3 regions of the Paenibacillus sp. PvP094 genome follow, and region 1 is predicted to be linked to each of the others. Evidence: riboswitches for the same ligand, from Rfam matches in the RefSeq annotation. Region 1 holds a riboswitch; each other region holds the start of a gene.

Region 1 (4,217 bases):
CAGAAGCGTCCAGTAACTGATCGTTAACCCTCGTAACTGTACCGCTAACTGGACTGAATAAGTCCGATACTGTTTTGACCGATTCAATCGTACCCACCGTCTCGTTCGCTTGAAGCGTTGTTCCCACTTTCGCCACTTCTACAAATACGATGTCACCAAGCTGTCTTTGCGCATAATCCGTAATACCGATCCTAACAAGGCTAGATCCCCGCACCTCCACCCACTCATGCTCAACCGTATAACCCAATCCAGCTTTGACTTCACTCATTCATCGGCACCCTCTCGGTCTACATTTTTTTCTGAAGCTGCCCCCTCGAGAAGAGAGGAAACGCCCCGGCAAGCTCAGCAGTCTGCTCTCTTACTTTGGCAATGACTACCGGGTCGTCTCGATGTCTCAAGGCTCTTGCGATGCAGCGTCCAAGTCTTATCATTTCTTTTTCGTCCATACCTCTCGTAGTCAGTGCCGGGGTGCCGATACGGATGCCGCTCGTGACGAACGGACTGGTCGTCTCTCCAGGAATCGTGTTTTTGTTCACTGTAATGCCAACATGCTCGAGCAATCTTTCGGCCTCTTTGCCCGTGAGTCCCCACGGACGAACGTCGATCAGCATCAAATGGTTATCCGTGCCTCCGGAGACGAGTGTTGCACCTTCTGCCATCAATGTGTCCGCAAGCGTTCCAGCATTGCTGACGACCTTCTTCGCGTACGCTTGGAATGACGGCTCCAGTGCCTCTCGAAAGCTTACGGCTTTGGCCGCAATAATATGCATGAGCGGACCGCCTTGGATACCCGGAAAAATCGACTTGTTCAGCCCTTTAGCCGTTTCTTCGTCGTTCGTCAACAGTAGTCCACCGCGCGGACCGCGCAGCGTTTTGTGCGTCGTACTTGTTGTAACGTCGGCATATGGAACCGGAGACGGATGCACTCCTGCCGCCACAAGTCCAGCGATATGTGCCATGTCGACCATGAATTTCGCACCAACTCTGTCCGCAATCTCCTTGAACTTTATAAAATCAATGATCCGTGGATAAGCGCTGGCTCCGGCGATGATCAGGGCCGGCTTTTCCTTGTGGGCCACCGACTCTACTTGGTCGTAGTCGATCAGATGAGATCGCTCATCCACTCCATAGGAGACTGCTTCGAACCATTTGCCCGATAAGCTTACCGGGCTTCCGTGAGTCAAATGACCCCCCTGAGAAAGGTTCATCCCCATCAGCTTGTCGCCCGGCTTCAGCCAGTGGAACAGCACGGCCGTATTGGCTTGCGCACCTGAATGGGGCTGAACGTTGGCATGTTGGGCACCGAACAGCAATTTCGCCCTCTCCATCGACAGAATCTCAACTTCGTCCACATGTTCACAGCCTCCATAATACCTTTTCCCCGGATAACCTTCCGCGTACTTGTTCGTCAGGACCGTCCCCATCGCCTCCATGACCTCCGGACTCACGATGTTTTCGGAAGCAATCAGCTCCAGCGTCTCTAATTGTCTGTCGTGCTCTCGTTCAATCGCAGCATAAATGTCGGAATCATAGTTTAATAAACTCAAGTAAATGTCCTCCTTAGGATAATATATAAAAAAAGGGACAGTGAACCGGCTCATGCCGTGTTCTCTGTCCCGGGTACCTGAGAGTTTAAACGGCCCTCTTCGACCGTTATTACCCCTTTGGTGGCTTGTTGGCTCTCTCCAGAGTTGCGTCGGATGGCGGTACGTTTACCTGAGAGTTTAACCAGCGGCTGGCCAGCCGCTGACTTGCTCCTTCGGTGCCCCGAAGCTTTATTTCGCTTCCGCGGTCTCTCCCGGCCATCGTCATTCGCTATATTCAGTTGATTGGGAATTACACCTTCACCGGTGTTTGTTCAGATGCTGCTCCGGCCGTTTTTGAAGAGAAGGAAAGAGTCGGAGGTATCACGTCATCAGGGAACGGGCTAACGTACGACTCTCCTTCCAGTCGTTCCGCAAGCTCTGCCTTCGCCTGCTCAATGAGGGCAGGGTCAAGCAGCGCTGCAATGGCAGTACACGCCATCACTTTGCCTGCGAGCAGCATGCCTTTGTGTGCATAGCTGCTCTTGCCTTGCGCAACAGTCTGCCAGGCATGGATCGGCGTCGCATAAGCCCAGGTCGCGGTACCGCATTGTGCAGTCGGCACGTTCCAGCTAACATCTCCTACGTCCGTTGACGCTGGCATAACGCGCATTGTATCCATAAGTGGAGCGACGAAGCCCGCAAGAGGACGGGCCGAGAGCATGTCATGGACCTTCTTTCCACTCTGTCGCGATGCACTTGTCTTATCCTCTTCAGGGATCATAGCAAAGATCTCTTGGGCAAAGGCCAATTCGTCCTCAGTATAAACGGGAAGCTCAATCCCAGTGAGGAACTCGTGCATTTTGCCTTCCAGAGCCGCATTCGGGATGAGATTGGACGCCCCGCCTTCATAGTGATATGACATCGTAGTTCCCGTCATCAGGGCCGCTCCACGAGCAACATCGAGAACCCGTTCAAACAATTCCGCAACCTGGGAGGACTTCGGCGCCCTAACCAAATAGTTCACTTCTGCTTCAGCCTGCACAACATTGGGTGCAAAGCCTCCTGTATTCGTCACGGCATAGTGGATTCGCGCATCCGAAATCATATGCTCACGCAAGTAGTTCACTCCCACATTCATCAGCTCGACCGCATCCAGCGCGCTTCGTCCGAGATGGGGTGCGGCCGCCGCGTGGGCGCTGCGGCCCGTGAACTTGAAGTGCACATGCAGATTAGCAAGAGAGGACATATGCATGACAACGTTCATCGTGGCAGGATGCCAGCAGAAAGCGACGTCGACATCCCGGAACAATCCAGCTCTGGCCATGTAGGCTTTGCCAGATCCACTCTCTTCCGCCGGACAGCCATAGTATCGAACCGTGCCGGACATACCATGTTCCTGCAGATAATCCTTCACCGCAAAGGCAGCCGCCAGAGAGCCTGCTCCGAGCAGATTATGCCCGCAACCGTGTCCATTCGCACCCGGCACAAGAGGATCGAAAACTGCTGATCCCGCCTGCTGACTAAGGCTTGCCAGCGCGTCAAACTCACCAAGAACAGCAATGACCGGAGAACCGTTCCCGAAACTGCCTACAAACCCGGTGGCGAGTCCGGCAACGCCTTTCTCTACTGAAAACCCCTCCTGTTCCAGCGTCCTGCAGAGCAAATCCGCTGACTCGAATTCTTCGAATCGCGTTTCAGCGAAGTCCCAGATCGAGTCGCTTACATCGATAAATAAATCTCTCTTGCCTTCGATATACGCGGTGACTTCTTCAATGATCTTCTCATTCATGCCAAACACCTCTCTCCTTAATTTCGGCTACTCTACATCATTGGGCTACGGAAACAGCAAATACACTGAGTACAGGCTATCTGTTAATTAAATGCAAAGCAGGCAACGGCATGATCGTGACCTTTAAGCTCCGGTTCGAATTCGCGACAGATTGCTTTGGCGATCGGGCACCGCGTGTGGAAGCGACAGCCGCCTGGCAGGCGGACTGGGTTCGGAACATCCCCTTGGATAATAATCCGTTTGTGTGAACGAAGCTTTGGATCGATTACCGGATTCGCACTTAACAAGGCGTTCGTATAGGGATGCTTCGGCACCCTGAACAGCTTATCCCGGCTCGCAATCTCCACAATCTTGCCTAGATACATAACAGCTATTCGATCGCTGATATAGCGGACTGCGCCGAGGCCGTGTCCGATGAACAGGTATGCGAGCCCCTTCTCCTTCTGGAGCTTCTTCAGGAGATTCAGAATCTGGGCCTGGATCGAGACGTCGAGAGCTGAAACGGGCTCGTCGCACACGATAAACCTGGGGTTTAGGGACAAAGCCCTCGCAATGCCAATTCGCTGTCGCTGTCCTCCGGAAAATTCATAAGGATAACGACTTTTGTCTTCTGTCGATATTCCGACAGTTTCGAGCAGGCGATCCACCCGTTCTCCAACAGACGAACGACTTTCAAGTCGGTGCGCCAGCAGAGGCTCTGCCAGAATATCACTGATCCTCATTCGGGGATTGAGCGAGGAATAGGGGTCTTGGAAAACCATCCCCATGCTTGCCCGGATTCGGCGAAGTTCCCTCTTGCCGAGTTCTGCCAGTTCCCGGCCCGCATAGAGGATCCTTCCGTCATAAGGCGTCTCAAGTTGAAGCAGCGTGCGACCGACACTCGACTTCCCACAGCCCGATTC
Region 2 (4,217 bases), 3.1 Mb from region 1:
GAGATCGGGCTGGATGGCGACCATGATCCGGGCTGCCGGAAATGCATGGAATGGGACGAGGCGAAGCAGGACCGTGAGTTGTTCACCTTTTATCAGCAGCTTATCGCCCTTCGCCATGCCCATCCCGCTCTACGTGCAGAAGGTCATGTTCGATTCCTGCAAGCCCGTCCTGAAGGCAGCCAGCTCGTTCTCGAACGGCAGAGTGAGGATGAACGCATTCTCGTTCTGTTCAATCGTTCGGAGGAAACGGCGATGATTGAATTCGAGGGTGGCGCGGGCGAATGGACCGAATTGTTGGACGGTAACCACCGCACAGCTAAGGACGGCGATGTTCTCGCTGTTGAACTGCCAGCATACGGTTATGCTGTGTTAAGTACAGATATCAGTCAGGGATAAACGGTAAATATTTATTTCTCATCGTCGTAGATTACAAGAGTTTTCTCCTGTAAAGCCCGGAGTTAGGCTGAGGCTCTTTCTCATCAAATAAAAAAAAGGCGTCCAGCATGACCTGTAAAGGCCAGTGGACGCTTTTCTCCATTTTGTCTCCTGTATAATTAATCCTGTCCTATGGGCTTCGTTCTATGCCTGCTCTTTCGAAATATCGGTTGTGCTCTGTGGTTCGGACTCAGCTTCAGGTTCCGCACGCTTCGCTTTGGGTTTCGCCAGCTTCTCCATCATTTTCCGGCCCGTTGGCGTCTGGGCCAACCCGCCCTGCGCTGTCTCGCGGTGTCTGCTCGGCATCGCACTTCCCACTTCCAGCATGACATCAATGACTTCATCCGATGGAATAGCACTTCTTACCCCGGCCAGCGCCATATCGGCTGCAGCCAGTGCCGTTACCGCACCGAGTCCGTTGCGGACGATGCATGGAATTTCAACAAGCCCTGCGACCGGATCGCAGATGAGGCCCAGTGTATTTTTTAACGCGAGACCTACGGCATGAACGACCTGCTCCGGCGTCCCCCCACGCAGCTCCACCATTGCACCGGCAGCCATGCCGATCGCCGAACCGACTTCTGCCTGACAGCCACCCTCTGCACCAGAAATAAACGAGTTATTGGCGATGACATATCCAATTGCACCTGCACAGAATAAGCCGTTCACCAGATGCTCATCACTCCATCCGAATCGCTCCTGGGAGCTGATGAATACACCGGGGATAATCCCGCAAGAACCCGCTGTCGGCGTAGCCACAATCCGGCCCATGGATGCGTTGACTTCAGATACACACAGCGCATAGGCCATTGCCAGTGCGGAAGCGTCCCCCGAGCAGGTTTCGCCCTGGCGAATATATTCGGCCATCTTTTTGCCGTCTCCGCCGGTCAAGCCACTGCGCGAAGTGGTGTCCTCCGTCAGTCCTTTCCGTACAGCCTCTTTCATCACCTGATAATATTCCGACATCTGCCGCACAACATCCGCTTCCGGCGTATTGGTCTCCTGGACCTGCTCCTCGATCATTAGCCGGGCAATGGTTTTGGATTCAGCCGTACAGATCGTATTCAGCTCATGCAAGTGCTTAAAGCGCATCCGGATCAACCCCTCTCTTCAAATCAATGACGCGAATATCCAGCACATGATCCAGTGAACGCAGGCGTTCCAACATCTCGGCACTTGGTGCTCCGTCCATTTCCATCGCTGTTAGTGCTTCGCCATCCCGGGCTTTTCGGTCTACCTGCATATAACCGATGTTAACCCCTGAGGAGCTGATCGTAGACGTCACGGAAGCAAGCACCCCTGCCTTGTCCGCATGACGCAGAACGAGTGTGGGGAATTCCCCGCTGATCTGTACCCGGAAATCATTAAGCGCATGCACCGACACACTGCCGCCGCCAATCGAAGCACCAACGAGTGAACATTGACGCTCACCGTGCCACAACTCAATTTTGACCGTATTCGGATGCGGAGCAGGCAGTCCACTTGTATAGAACTCAACCTCCATACCCGCTTGTTCGGCATACGCCTCGGCGTCCGGTATCCGCGGATCATCCGTGACATAGTCAAGCAAACCACCAATTAACGCCAGATCTGTACCGTGACCTTGATACGTATCGGCAAATGAGCCGTATAGTGTCAGCCTGGCACGTTCAGGCGTACACCCCAGCCACTGCCTTGCAATTCTTCCCAATCTCGCTGCCCCAGCTGTATGTGAACTTGAAGGGCCCGTCATCGACGGACCAATAATTGAAAAAACATCTTTAAATCGCATCCTGCACCCCTCCATATCGTCATATCCATCCAGACATGCACCATAATGTTCCTTCATTACTGAATGATGACATCAAAAAAGGACAGTAGAAGGCCTTAGGCCCTCTCTCTGTCCTCGTTACCTGAGAGTTTCATGATCAGAGGCCGCCCCATGGGGTACCCTTCTCATCATATACCCCTTGGGTGGCGCATTCGCGCACTCTCCAGAGTTGCGTCCAACGATGGTACATTTACCTGAGAGATTAACCACCTGCGCCGGGTGCGCAGCGGCTTGCTCCTTCGGTGCCTGGCAGCCTACTTAAACCAATGGCCTGCCCAGGTCTCTCCCGCTCGTTCTCATCCGCTGTATCGTATATATTCGCTTGAACACATATCAAACGTTGTCCTTGTGAAATTGATCATTCATATAACAGATTAATATGCAACACACGTAATGTCAACAAAAGTAACGCATCATTATCATCTTGGCAAAATTCCTCTAATATTATATGCAGCTTTCCACGGAATCGTTCAGTTTTCAATAGGATATAGACTAGCTATGTAGAGATTTTGAGGAAGAGCTGTGATCCTTATAATATGACTGTCTTGAAGGAAGCCAGCTCGTAAGCCATAACAGAAGGGAACCCAGCATCAGAACTGCCGAAACGACCGTATATACCGTTCGAAGAGAGATCACTTCGGCAACTACACCCATGACCAAAATCGAAATGACCTGCAATGCACTCAGCATGAGTCCAAGTACGCTGCTCATTCGCCCCATCAAGTCTACCGGTATATTATTCTGATAAAAGGTGACCAGTCCCGTGTTTGCCGGCGCCGAACACAACCCAAGCAGAATAAAGGCGAATGCGGCAAGTTCGAACGAAAACGAACGAGCGAACAGGAAATAACCAAGCGCAACCAAGAGCACGCCTCCGCCCATCATGTGACGGATGGACAAGTGTTTGGCGAACAACCAAACCAGCAGAGAACCCGCCATGTATCCAGCTCCAGTAACACTCATCAACGCACCATAGTGTGACTCGGACAGGTTCATGACTTGACGGATAAACACCACTTCCTGTGCATCCAGCGACATGCCAATAACAAGAATAATCTGGAACAAGGCATAGATGCCCACCACATATCCTGCTTGGCGACTGAATAGCATTACGGCTCGCCAATCCTGGGCAATCAGGCGAGGGGTTAGCCTTGTCCTACCGCTGCTCTGCTCTCCAGTGCCCAGCCTTGGCAGTAACATCAGGATTAGCGCCGACACCACAAAGGAAGCTGCATTGGCATAGATCGCCGCTGCAGGTGACAGATAAATCAACATGACTCCGGCTATGGCTGGGCCTGTAATAAAAGCACCAGAACTGATCATTGCCTGCAGGGAATTGAATCGCTTGCGCCGCTCAGCAGGAACCAGCCGGGTGATGTACACCTGCGAAGAAGGTACGAATATGGATGAGGACATGCTGACAAGAAAAATGATGCCGTACATCATCCATAGACTGGGCATCAGCGGAAGCAATGCCACGAGCACAGCTCTCACCACATCCGCCCCAATCATCAGCTGCCGCTGGTCGTAGCGGTCAATCAGACTGCCTGACCAGAACTTGGTGCATACCGAGGCAATCGGCGAGATAATCCACAAGCCTGCAACTGCCGCCGGGGACTGTGTCATGTTAAGCACCATCAAATTAATGGCTACAATGTAGATGAAATCCCCCAGGTTGGATATGCCTACTCCGCCCAGGAGCAAACCAGCATGTTTCCATCCCCCTGACTGGGTGCCCTTCCCTTTCTCCTGATCTCGATCATTGCTCATCCATCAGATCCCTCCCAGGTTCATTCATGAATTTTAAGAAGCACTGAATTAAAACCCAATAATTGTATTATCTCCTATTTGATCCTTTTTCGCAGTAAAAAAATGGACGATGCCCGGCGTCGATCATCATGTTTCGCAAGGCTTCCCGTACCAAAAAGACTGCCGTTAATCGGGCAGTCTCAAGTCGGTTTAATCCAAGTTG
Region 3 (4,217 bases), 1.1 Mb from region 1:
TCAACACTTGACGGGCTTCAGGATGAACGGTGCGGGAGACGATTAGCTGTTTGCGGCGAGTTGCCGCTGCGGCCAGATTCCCTGCTTCTGCAAATGCGGTCGCGCCATCATACATGCTCGCATTGGCTACAGCCATGCCAGTCAGTTCACAGATATACGATTGAAATTCGAAGATCGCCTGGAGCTCGCCCTGACTGATTTCGGGCTGATATGGCGTATAGGCGGTATAGAACTCGGAACGGGAAATGACGTGATTAATCACGGAAGGGATATGATGATCGTATATGCCTGCGCCCAGGAAACTGGCGTGTGTCTCAAAATTGGCATTGGCGCCAGCCTGCTTCGACATGTGGCGTGTCAGCGCGTATTCATCCAGTTTGGAGGAGACCGGCAGCTCGCCTTGATAACGAATCTCCTGCGGGATGTCATGGAACAGATCTTCAATCGTTTCCACACCGATGGTCGCGAGCATGGCGCTCTGATCCTGTTCAGTCATGGGAATGTAGCGGTGCTTGTTCATGCTTGATCAGCTCCTTGGGTAGGTGTCTTTGACGTACGTGTCCGTTTATGAAAAGGGGTCTTCACAACTTCGGCTTTCAGCTTTTTGCCACGAATCTCAATCTCGAGCGGGGTGCCGAGTGCAGCATATTGGCTGTTAATTAGGGCGAGCCCCAGATTGCGCTTCAGCGTAGGGGACTGTGTACCGGTTGTTACTTCCCCGATCTGCACGCCTTCCACGTAGATGGGATAGTGGGGACGTGGAATCCCGCGCTCCAGTACTTCAATGCCGACCAGTTTACGGGAAGGTCCACCATTCTTTTGCTGCAATAGTGCTTCGTGTCCGATAAAAGGTCCGGCATTCAGCTTCACAAACATGCCAACGCCTGCTTCCAGCGGTGAAATGGTCGGCGATAGTTCCTGTCCGTAGAGGGGCAGCTTCGCTTCGAATCGAAGTGTATCCCGTGCACCAAGTCCAGCCGGAACCAGACCGTGATCAGCGCCAGCCTCCATTAATCCGTTCCAGACCGCAGCGGCCTGATCTGCCTGTACGTATAGTTCGAAGCCGTCTTCTCCGGTATAACCGGTGCGGGACAGCAGCAGTTTTACACCACAGACCTCAGCATTCTGTACAAAACGAAAAGGCTCGATTATGGATACGTCAGTATCTGTAACTTTTCCGATGATGTCTGTAGCAAGCGGGCCCTGTAGAGCCAGGAGGGCTGTTTCCGCGGAGTCATTCGTCATGCTCACCCCAGGAACCATGTGTTCTTGCAGCCAGGCCCAGTCCTGATCAATATTAGAGGCATTCACGACGAGCATATAATGCTGATCTTCCAGCTTGTATACGAGCAGATCGTCCACTACGCCACCGTCCGGGTAACACATTAACGTGTATTGTGCCTGGCCAGGAACCAGTGAAGTCACGTCGTTGGTCGTCAGTTTCTGCAAAAATGCTTCGGCCTGTTCACCCTGTACCGTGAATTCACCCATGTGGGATACATCGAACAGTCCGGCCCGTTCTCGCACCGCTTCATGTTCCTTCTGAATCCCACTGAATTGAACCGGAAGCTCCCAGCCTCCAAAATCGATGCACCGTACACCTTCATATTGCTGATAAAGTGGATAGAGTGGAGTTCTAAGCAAATCGGACATCAAATCACCTCGTTATGGCCGCTACTGGGCCGAGTGTATAACATGAATGATTCTTTTCTTGAATAAGTATGGTTAAGGCAGCTGACGACAGCGCCGGCTCGATCCTGACTTTCGTTTTTTTGGGAAAAAGGAAAAGGACAGGCCAAAGAACCGGCATGCCAGAAGCACGCTGTATTCTTAGGCTCTGTCCTTGGTACCTGAGAGTTACCCCGCCAATAGGTTGCAGCAGGTTTCCCCTTGGGTGATCATAACGCCCATACCGGGCGAATAGATGCTCTCCAGAGTTGCGTCCCGTAAAAGTCCTTTTGCCTGAGAGATTCACCTCCCGCTTGTCGGGTGGTTTACTCCTTCGGCGTTACCGCGTGCATCCAAGAGTTGGGCGTCACGGGTAATCTCTCCCTTTACATTCATCCGCGGGTGATGCACACAACGATTAACATTTACTCTCTCATTAAAACGTGAATCCACTATCGATGTCAAGAACGATATCACAGAAATTAATAAAAAACCGAATAATATTTAGTGATCTCAATTTATTGTTCGTGTATATAAAAAGAGTGCGCTTACTATTCTAATATTACCCATTATATGTAGAGTGAGGGTGTTTGCGTTACAGGCTGTAATCATCAAAAATCAAATAATTTGTGAGGTATCTTGACATTTCAATCAAAAATATCTTACGCTATGTTCTGGGAAAAAGGGTTGGCCGAAGGGACGCATGCACTCATTAATGAAAAGCGAGGCGGATATCGATGAGCGAATTGAAAAGTGATTTCCTGTACAGTGAAGAGCACGAGTGGGTGCAAACCGTAGGGGAGGATACTGTACGGATCGGCATTACCGAGTTCGCGCAGCATCAGCTGGGTGACATTGTGTTTGTGGAATTGCCTGACCTTGAATCGGATGTAAAAGCGGAAGACAGCATTGGTACGATTGAATCCGTGAAGACGGTTTCGGATTTGTTTTCTCCGGTAAGCGGTTCGATTATTGCTGTGAATGAAGCACTGCAGGATGCACCTGAACTCGTCAACAGTTCGCCTTACGAAGAAGGCTGGATGATTGAGATTCGTGTTGAAGGTGATTTGACAGCAGCGTTGTCTAAACTGATGAATGCTGATGCATATCGTAAGCACACCGAGGAGTAGAATGTATTTGCACTAAATAACCTTTATTAATCTAAGATTTTTTCATACGTTGGACGGTCGTGCACGTCTTCAGAGCCTGTGTGAGCCTTGGTGCTCATGCAGGCTTTTTCGTGTTCCCAAGGACAGGCTTGTTGCCATATGAGACACTTGAACAGGATGGAATAAGGCTGAATCGCACATGCTATATTATTGAATTTAGTACCGTAAATGATATAAGACACATACGAAAAAAGCCAAGTATATCAATGGTTAGAACCCTCTCATCATCATAAAAACGATTACATAAACACAATGTTGTCATCAATGATCATGACGAAAGTACGCTTTCATTTCGTTGAACCGGAGACCAATCTGGCTTAGGATAACAGCAGGGGAGAAATGATACCCCTTTCATAAATGATAACTACTTGATCCGAGGAGGATAATACAATGAGTAACTTGGACCAAACGTCCAATTCCAAAGGCGGTCTCCGGGTAGGCGTTCAGCGTTTTGGCCGATTCCTAAGCGGCATGGTTATGCCGAATATGGGTGCATTTATTGCCTGGGGGCTAATTACGGCCATGTTTATCAAAACAGGCTGGTTCCCTAACGAAACGATTGCAACGTTAGTAGATCCGATGATCAAATATTTGCTGCCACTGCTTATCGGTTACACTGGAGGTACGATGGTGCATGGCCAGCGTGGTGGTGTCATTGGTGCCATCATGACTATAGGGGTTATCGTCGGCAGTGACATTCCGATGTTCCTGGGTGCCATGATAGCCGGACCACTGGCTGCATGGATCATCAAAAAGTTCGATAAAGCCGTTGAAGGCAAGATCAAAGCAGGGTTCGAGATGTTGGTTAATAACTTCTCAGCCGGTATTATCGGTGGTATCCTGGCGATCATTGCACTGCTGGGTATCGGACCTGCTGTAGAAGGAATTAGCACCGTATTATCGGCTGGTGTACAGGGGCTGATGAATCTGGGATTGCTCCCACTCGTCAACCTGATCATTGAACCAGGGAAGGTATTGTTCCTGAACAATGCAATCAACCACGGCATTCTAACACCGATTGCAACAGATCAAGCGAGAGAATTGGGTCAATCCGTATTATACATGCTTGAATCGAACCCGGGTCCCGGACTTGGTATCCTGCTGGCTTACTGCTTCTTCGGTCGTGGAACAGCAAGATCTTCCGCACCGGGTGCGGTTATCATCCACTTCTTCGGGGGAATTCATGAAATTTATTTCCCTTACATTCTGATGAAACCGATTCTGATTCTTGCGGCAATCGCAGGCGGCGTGGCAGGTACAGCAACCTTCATGCTTACCGGAGCCGGACTGGTCTCAGCACCTTCACCGGGTAGTATCATTGCATATTCCCTGTTAACGCCAAAAGGTGGATATCTGCCGATGCTCGCCGGGGTGGCTGTG

The links. Region 1 has a riboswitch for glycine ahead of ABIC22_RS21395 (serine hydroxymethyltransferase). Riboswitches for the same ligand answer to the same signal wherever they lie in the genome.
Region 2: linked by a shared signal. The riboswitch ahead of sdaAB (L-serine ammonia-lyase, iron-sulfur-dependent subunit beta) and the one ahead of ABIC22_RS21395 (serine hydroxymethyltransferase) in region 1 are both predicted to bind glycine.
Region 3: linked by a shared signal. The riboswitch ahead of gcvT (glycine cleavage system aminomethyltransferase GcvT) and the one ahead of ABIC22_RS21395 (serine hydroxymethyltransferase) in region 1 are both predicted to bind glycine.

Annotation. Positions count from the first base shown of each region.
Region 1 covers NZ_JBEPOM010000001.1:4,638,781-4,642,997, reverse strand. The annotation lists gene gcvH (glycine cleavage system protein GcvH) at 1-268, opposite strand, end outside; gene ABIC22_RS21395 (serine hydroxymethyltransferase) at 288-1,547, opposite strand; glycine riboswitch at 1,610-1,691, opposite strand; glycine riboswitch at 1,695-1,812, opposite strand; gene ABIC22_RS21390 (M20 family metallopeptidase) at 1,837-3,315, opposite strand; gene ABIC22_RS21385 (ABC transporter ATP-binding protein) at 3,399-4,217, opposite strand, start outside.
Region 2 covers NZ_JBEPOM010000001.1:1,586,090-1,590,306, forward strand. The annotation lists gene ABIC22_RS07320 (alpha-glycosidase) at 1-396, shown strand, start outside; gene sdaAA (L-serine ammonia-lyase, iron-sulfur-dependent, subunit alpha) at 580-1,527, opposite strand; gene sdaAB (L-serine ammonia-lyase, iron-sulfur-dependent subunit beta) at 1,517-2,206, opposite strand; glycine riboswitch at 2,313-2,414, opposite strand; glycine riboswitch at 2,419-2,544, opposite strand; gene ABIC22_RS07335 (MFS transporter) at 2,738-4,015, opposite strand.
Region 3 covers NZ_JBEPOM010000001.1:3,494,377-3,498,593, forward strand. The annotation lists gene gcvPA (aminomethyl-transferring glycine dehydrogenase subunit GcvPA) at 1-520, opposite strand, end outside; gene gcvT (glycine cleavage system aminomethyltransferase GcvT) at 517-1,653, opposite strand; glycine riboswitch at 1,836-1,937, opposite strand; glycine riboswitch at 1,941-2,064, opposite strand; gene gcvH (glycine cleavage system protein GcvH) at 2,406-2,798, shown strand; gene ABIC22_RS16145 (PTS mannitol transporter subunit IIBC) at 3,228-4,217, shown strand, end outside.